3 regions of the Martelella endophytica genome follow, and region 2 is predicted to be linked to each of the others. Evidence: predicted binding sites of a transcription regulator. Region 2 holds the regulator's gene; each other region holds the start of a gene.
The links. Region 2 encodes PhoB, which activates phosphate uptake and scavenging genes when phosphate is short. Its sites were predicted from a motif close to TGTCATNNANCTGTCAT; they were not measured.

Region 1 (2,265 bases), 1.3 Mb from region 2:
GATCAGCCGACGGTTAACGGAACAAGCCCCGAGGAAGACGACGATGGCGGAAAGGACTGAAAGTCAGATGGGAAAGCTGCTCCGCGCATTGTGGACCCGCCACCGCGCGCTCTCGATCGCCTTTGTGGCGACGACGCTCCTGACCCTGATCTTCGGCCTTCGGTTCATCCTGTCGGTGTTCTACTGGCACAGCTACGAACATCGCGATCTCGACCTGAAAAGCTGGATGACACTCGGTCACGTCGCCATGATCTACCATATCCCCTCGGACCGCCTGGCCGAGGCGCTCGACCTTCCGGAGGTCTATGGCCGACGCCTGATGCTCCGGCAGATCGCCACCGCCAAGGGGCTCACACTCGACGAACTCGAAATCGAGATTGCTGACGCGCTCGACGACTATGAAAGCGCGAAATCCGATGCCGATGAGTGAACAGTTTCTGGCACTGGTGCCGATCTACGGCGTGCCGGTCATCGCGCTTTGCGTGATGCTGTCATGTCTCGGCGTGCCGCTGCCCTCGGCGCTGATCATGCTTGTCGGTGGCTCGCTGGTGGCCTCAGGCGACCTCCCCTATGCGCCGACCGTCGGCGCCTGCCTGACAGCCGCCTGCACGTCCGACCAGATCGGCTACTGGACCGGCCGTATCGGCGGCAGCCGGCTCGTCTCCCGGTATGCCGCGCGCGGGACGAAGAGCCGGCGGCTGGTGCGTCGGGCGCGCGGATATCTCCACCGCCGCGGCGCGATCGCGATCTTCCTGACGCGCTGGCTGCTGGCGATGATCGGCCCCTATGTCAATCCGGTCGCGGGCGCAGCCGGCATGCGCTGGAAGGTGTTCACGCTCTCGGCGATCCCCGGCCAGATGATCTGGGTGAATTTCTATATTTTTCTCGGCTTCATGTTCGCGAAAAACATCGTCGCCGTGGCCCAGATCGCCGGCAATGCCAGCGGCTTCCTCGCCGCCGGTGTGGTCGCGCTGTTCCTCGGGTGGCGCATCACCCGGATCGTGCAGGGCCGCCGGCGCCGCAGCATCAAACCGCGCGGCCGGATGTAACCGGACTTCCGGCGCCCAATGTTGGCCGCTCCGGCCGTGACTGCACGCCGAGATGGTATAACAATACGTCATTCGCCTGTCACCGGGCGGGATTATCGCGGATGGGCATCAACGCTTCAGCCACTCTTCTCAAAGAGGTTCCCATGCGCGCTCGTCTCGCCGTTCTCGCCGCCGCGACCTTCCTCGCCGGCGCCGCCAATGCCGCCACCATCTATCCGCTCGACCGGGCGAAGATCCTCGTCGGCTCGCCGTTCGATTTCAAGGTCGAACTCGACCAGGTCTACGACGCCGCCGATATCGACGTCACCGTCAACGGCAAGGCCTATGCCGATGTCTTCGGCCACGAGGCCGAATTCGTTTCCGACGAAAAGGGCAAGGACGACGCGAGCCTCGGTTCCGCGCTGATCCTGCGTGATCTTTCGCTCGCCAGCGCCGGCGATTACACCGTCTCCGTCAAGGCCGGCGACGCGGAAGAAAAGACCGTCAACTGGACCGTCTACAACACACCGTCGGTGGCCAAGGCCAAGAATGTCATCTTCTTCCTCGGCGACGGCCTTTCGGTCGCGCACCGCACGGCCGCCCGCATCATGTCCAAGGGCATGACCGAGGGCAAGGCCGACGGTCGTCTCGCCATGGACGACATTCCGCCGGCCGCCTTCATCGGCACCTCCTCGACCCATTCGATCGCCACCGACTCGGCCAACACCATGTCGGCCTACATGACCGGCCACAAGACCCGCGTGAACGCGCTCGGCGTCTATGCCGACCGCACGCCGGCGAGCCAGGACGACCCGAAGGTCGAAACCATTGCCGAGGCGCTGCGCCGCCAGACCGGCAAGTCGATCGGCGTCGTCTCCACCGCCGAGATCGAAGACGCGACGCCGGCCGCCATTGTCGCCCACACCCGCCTTCGCGGCGACAAGGCCGATATCGTCGGCATGTTCTATGAGGTTCAGCCCGACGTCATCCTCGGCGGCGGCTCTGCCTATTTCCTGAAGTCCGACGTGCCCGGCTCCAAGCGCAAGGACGACAAGGACTATATCCAGATGTTCACGGATGCCGGCTACACGGTCGCCATCGACGCCGCCTCGCTGGAAGACGCCGCGAAGAACAACGCCGGCAAGATCCTCGGCCTGTTCCACACCGGCAACATGGACACCAAGCTCGACCGCTCCTTCCTGAAGAAGGGTACGGTGGAAAAATTCCCGGACCAGCC
Region 2 (2,265 bases):
CAGCGTGGAGCGCACGCGCGGATAGGAGAGCAGCTTGCGGCAATCGATATAGACTGGGCTGACGAGACCGGAGGAGAGCTTGTAGGGCTCGTCGGGGGCGAAATGCACCGCCTCGATTTCCCACAGCATCCGGGCCATCAATTCACCCATCACCGCCGGGTCGGCAAAACTCGCTCTTGTCATTTCGGTCCCTTTCATCTCGCCCGGCTTCGCGCGCCGGCTGCGGGAGGAGCAACCGGGGAAGGCTTCGGGTGGCGCCGCGCGGCGGCTTCGGTTCTGTCCGTGCCCTTTTCAGGCGGAAAAATCAATCGCCCGATACGGAAAGAGCGGTCAACCGCCCGCTCCGGCGCCCCGAAGATAACGAAACATTGGGCCGCCGCAATGACGGAAACCATCTTCGCAGAAGGAATTGCGTTTCATTGCCCTCCTCCTTGAGGAGGTGCTATCGCATATGGCTTCACCGCAAAGCCTCAAGTCTTCTCGCCCCGGAGGGGAGAGATGTCGCGACAGCGACAGTGAGGGGGGACGTTATCCAAGCTGACGTCCTCAAGAACGGACATGCTGCTTCACCCTCACTGCCCCTTTCGGGGCATCTCTCCCGCAAGCGGGAGAGAGTATATGGAGCGAGATCCAAGGCCATCTGAGATAGCCCTCCCTTGAGGGGCGAAGATCGGTTGGGGGCGATGCGCTAGCCCTCAGACTTCCATCGCATAACCCGCGCCGCGCACGGTGCGGATGACGTCGGGCATCTGGGAGAAGTTCAGCGCCTTGCGCAGCCGGCCGACATGGACGTCGACCGTGCGTTCGTCGACATAGATGTCGTGGCCCCAGACGCCATCGAGAAGCTGAGCGCGGGAGAAGACGCGGCCGGGCGAACTCATCAGGAATTCGAGCAGGCGGAACTCGGTCGGGCCGAGGCGGACCTCACGGCTCTTGCGGTGGACGCGGTGGGTCTCCCGGTCGAGCTCGATATCGCCGCATTTGAGCACGGTGGAAAGCACTTCCGGCCGGGCCCTGCGCAGGATCGCCCTGACACGGGCCATCAGTTCCGGTGTCGAGAACGGTTTCACCACATAATCGTCGGCGCCGATGGCAAGGCCCCTCACCCGCTCGCTTTCCTCGCCGCGCGCGGTCAGCATGATGATCGGCAGACGTTCGGTCTCGGGACGCATCCTCAGGCGCCGGCAGAGCTCGATGCCGGAGACGCCGGGCAGCATCCAGTCGAGCAGCAGCAGGTCGGGCACCCATTCCTGCAGGCGGATTTCGGCCTCGTCCCCGCGCAGGATGGTCTCGACCTCATAGCCTTCGGCTTCCAGATTGTATCGCAGCAGAACGCTCAGGGCCTCTTCGTCTTCAACGACGGCAATCTTCGGCACCATGGATCTCAAACTCCGTTATCGTGGCTTGTCGTTCAGGTATCACTGGAGCCGACGGCCGCGGTATTGTCGTCCTTCGGACGCTCTCCCTGCGGCTGGGCGCCGGTGGCGATGTAGTAGATCATCTCGGCAATGTTGGTCGCATGGTCGCCGATACGCTCGATGTTCTTGGCGCAGAACAGAAGATGCGTGCAGGTGGTGATGTTGCGCGGATCTTCCATCATGTAGGTCAGAAGCTCGCGGAACAGCGAGGTGTAGATCGCGTCGATCTCCTCGTCGCGCTCGCGGATCGAATTGGCCTTGTCGGCCTGGCGCGAATTGTAGGCGTCGAGCACTTCCTTGAGCTGCAGCAGCGCCAGTTCGGACAGATGCTCGATGCCGTGGGCGAGCTTGCGCGGCACGCCGGTGCCCTGCACCGAGATCACCCGCTTGGCGGTGTTCTTGGCCATGTCGCCGACGCGCTCGAGATCGGCGGCGATGCGGATCGCGCCCATGATTTCGCGCAGGTCCGAGGCGACCGGCTGGCGTCTTGCGATGATCACCACCGCCTTGTCGCCGATCTCGCGCTCGGCCTCGTCGAGAACCAGGTCGTCGGAAATCACCTTCTGGGCAAGGGCGCTGTCGGTGTTGACCAGCGCCTCGACCGATTCGCTCACCATCTCCTCGGCAAGTCCGCCCATTTCCGAAATGCGGCGCTGCAGGTATTTCAGCTCTTCATCAAAGGCTGTCAGAATATGCGAAGGGGCCATTGTCGTTCCTTCCCTCAGTAAATGCAGGCGCTCAACCGAAGCGTCCCATGATGTAATCCTGGGTGCGGCTGTCGGCCGGATTGGTGAAGATCGTGTCGGTGTCGTTTTCCTCGACCATATGGCCGAGATGGAACATGGCC
Region 3 (2,265 bases), 1.6 Mb from region 2:
GTCCTTCTGGCCCTGGAGAACCCAAAGCGTTGCGCCACCGATGATGGAGTTCTGCGGAGCGCCGTCGACGTCGTCATAGTAAGGCAGCATGCCGAAGCCGACGCTGAAGTCCTTGGCGTTGGCCATGACACCGGCGCGCGAAGCCGACGAGTTCATCATCATCGCGCAGGTCTGCGCATAGAACAGCGGCTGGGCATCGTCACCGCCAACCGGGCCTGCATATTTGTAGAGGCCGTCATCGGCCCACTTCTTCAGGTTACCCCAGTGCTTGGCCTGAACCGGACCATTCATGGTCAGGCGCGCGTCCAGGCCGCCGAAGCCGTTTTCCTCGGTGCCGAGCGGAACGTTGTGCCAGGCGGAGAGGTTTTCGGTCTGGATCCAGGATACCCAGCCTGTGGTGAAGCCGCAGTCAGCAGCGCCGCTATCGACGATCTTCCTGGAGAAGTCTTCCATTTCGGCCCAGGTCTTCGGCGGCGTATTCGGGTCGAGACCGGCCTTTTCGAAGACGTCCTTGTTGTAATAGAGGATCGGCGTCGAAGAGTTGAAAGGCATCGAAAGCATGTTGCCGTCGGTGTCGGTGTAGTAGCCGACGACGGCGGGCAGGAAGGCGCTCGGATCGAAATCTTCGCCGGTGTCGCTCATCAGCTGATAGACCGGGTAGATGGCGCCCTTGGCGGCCATCATCGTGCCGGTGCCGACTTCGTAGACCTGAACGATGGCAGGCTGCTGGCCGGCGCGGAATGCAGCGATCGCCGAGTTCATCGTGTCCGCGTAGCCGCCCTTGTAGGAAGCGACAACTTCGTATTCGTCCTGCGAGGCGTTGTAGCCAGCAACGATTTCGTCAACTTTTTTGCCCAGTTCGCCGCCCATTGCGTGCCACCACTGAACCTGGGTTGCGGCGAAAGCCGTCGAGCTCGAAAGGCCGACGACAAGCGCGGCCAGAACAAATTTCTTCATCGTGAAAGTCCCCGTTCGATAAGGTTCGAAATCATCGCTTGAGATGATGGAACGGAGGTAGCGCGCTTGCATGACGGCTGAGCGACGCTTTTGTTTCAAATTTGTTAAACGCAGGCTCGGAATGCGTTCGTTCGAGCTTAATTCGTGTTCGGATGGTCAGAACGCATCGATGAAATGTCGTGGGAGACGCCCCGGCAGGCAAGCGACAATGTCATAACGCTGGGAGAGAAGATGTGCATCCTCCTGCCTTGCAAGCCAGACGTCCGATGCCGCACGAATGCGGCGCATGGCCGAAGGCGTCACGGCGTCGATGGCGACCCGTTCATCCGCGCGCGCCTTGACCTCGACGAAGACAGCGAGGTCGCGTCTCATGGCGATGATGTCGATTTCGCCGGCATGGCAGCGAAAACGGGTGGTGATGATGCGATATCCCTTCAGCCGCAGGTAAAGTGCTGCGATCCGCTCGGCATTGCGGCCGCGGCGCTCTGCTCTCCGTCTGCCGGCGCTGTTATCCATCCCCGTCCTTCATCGCGAGAAGCCGCTGGTAAAGATCCTTGCGCGGCAGGCCGGTTTCCTTTGCCGCCTGCGCGGCCGCCTTGGCAGCCGGCATGTCGGCGACAAGCCGGGTCAAAAGCGCATCGACGTCCTGTTCATCCGGCGCCGCATCGGCAAGGGGAGGGCCGATGACCAGCACGATCTCGCCCTTCACCTCGGCATCGCGATAGGATGCGGCGAGCTCGGCAAGCGTGCCGCGCCGGAATTCCTCATAGGTCTTGGTCAGTTCCCGGCAGACGGCGGCAGCGCGTTCGGCCCCCAGAACGTCTGCGGCGGCTGCAAGTGTGGCGCCGATGCGGTGGGGCGATTCGAAGAAGATCAGCGTCGCCTGCACCGTGGTCAGTTCGGCGAAGCGGTCGCGCCGCCCCTTGTCCTTTGCCGGCGGAAAGCCCGCGAAGAAGAAGGCATCGTTCGGCAGGCCAGCGCCGACGAGGGCTGCAAGCGGTGCGGAGGCGCCCGGAACCGGCGTCACCCTGATGCCTTCGGCGATCGCCAACAGCGACAGCCGGTAACCGGGGTCGGAAACGAGCGGCGTCCCCGCATCGGAGACGAGCGCAACGCTCTTGCCATCGCGGAGCGCTTCCATCAGCTTTTCGCCGGCCTGTTCCGCATTGTGTTCGTGATAGGCGAACGGACGCTTGCGAATGGCGAAGCGGTCGAGCAGCTTGCGGGTGACGCGGGTATCCTCACAGGCGAGAATATCGGCACCGGCCAGCGTTTCCAGCGCCCTTATGGTGATGTCGCCAAGATTGC

Region 1: TM49_RS00030 (alkaline phosphatase) is a predicted target of PhoB. The motif match lies at 1,116-1,132, and genes of this name have one in related genera.
Region 3: ugpB (sn-glycerol-3-phosphate ABC transporter substrate-binding protein UgpB) is a predicted target of PhoB. The motif match lies at 1,028-1,044, and genes of this name have one in related genera.

The regions. Positions count from the first base shown of each region.
Region 1 covers NZ_CP010803.1:5,909-8,173, forward strand. The annotation lists gene TM49_RS00020 (hypothetical protein) at 44-430, shown strand; gene TM49_RS00025 (DedA family protein) at 423-1,049, shown strand; gene TM49_RS00030 (alkaline phosphatase) at 1,193-2,265, shown strand, end outside.
Region 2 covers NZ_CP010803.1:1,300,054-1,302,318, reverse strand. The annotation lists gene TM49_RS05940 (orotate phosphoribosyltransferase) at 1-183, opposite strand, end outside; gene phoB (phosphate regulon transcriptional regulator PhoB) at 696-1,379, opposite strand; gene phoU (phosphate signaling complex protein PhoU) at 1,412-2,125, opposite strand; gene pstB (phosphate ABC transporter ATP-binding protein PstB) at 2,157-2,265, opposite strand, start outside.
Region 3 covers NZ_CP010803.1:4,477,693-4,479,957, reverse strand. The annotation lists gene ugpB (sn-glycerol-3-phosphate ABC transporter substrate-binding protein UgpB) at 1-957, opposite strand, end outside; gene TM49_RS20890 (YraN family protein) at 1,114-1,473, opposite strand; gene rsmI (16S rRNA (cytidine(1402)-2'-O)-methyltransferase) at 1,466-2,265, opposite strand, start outside.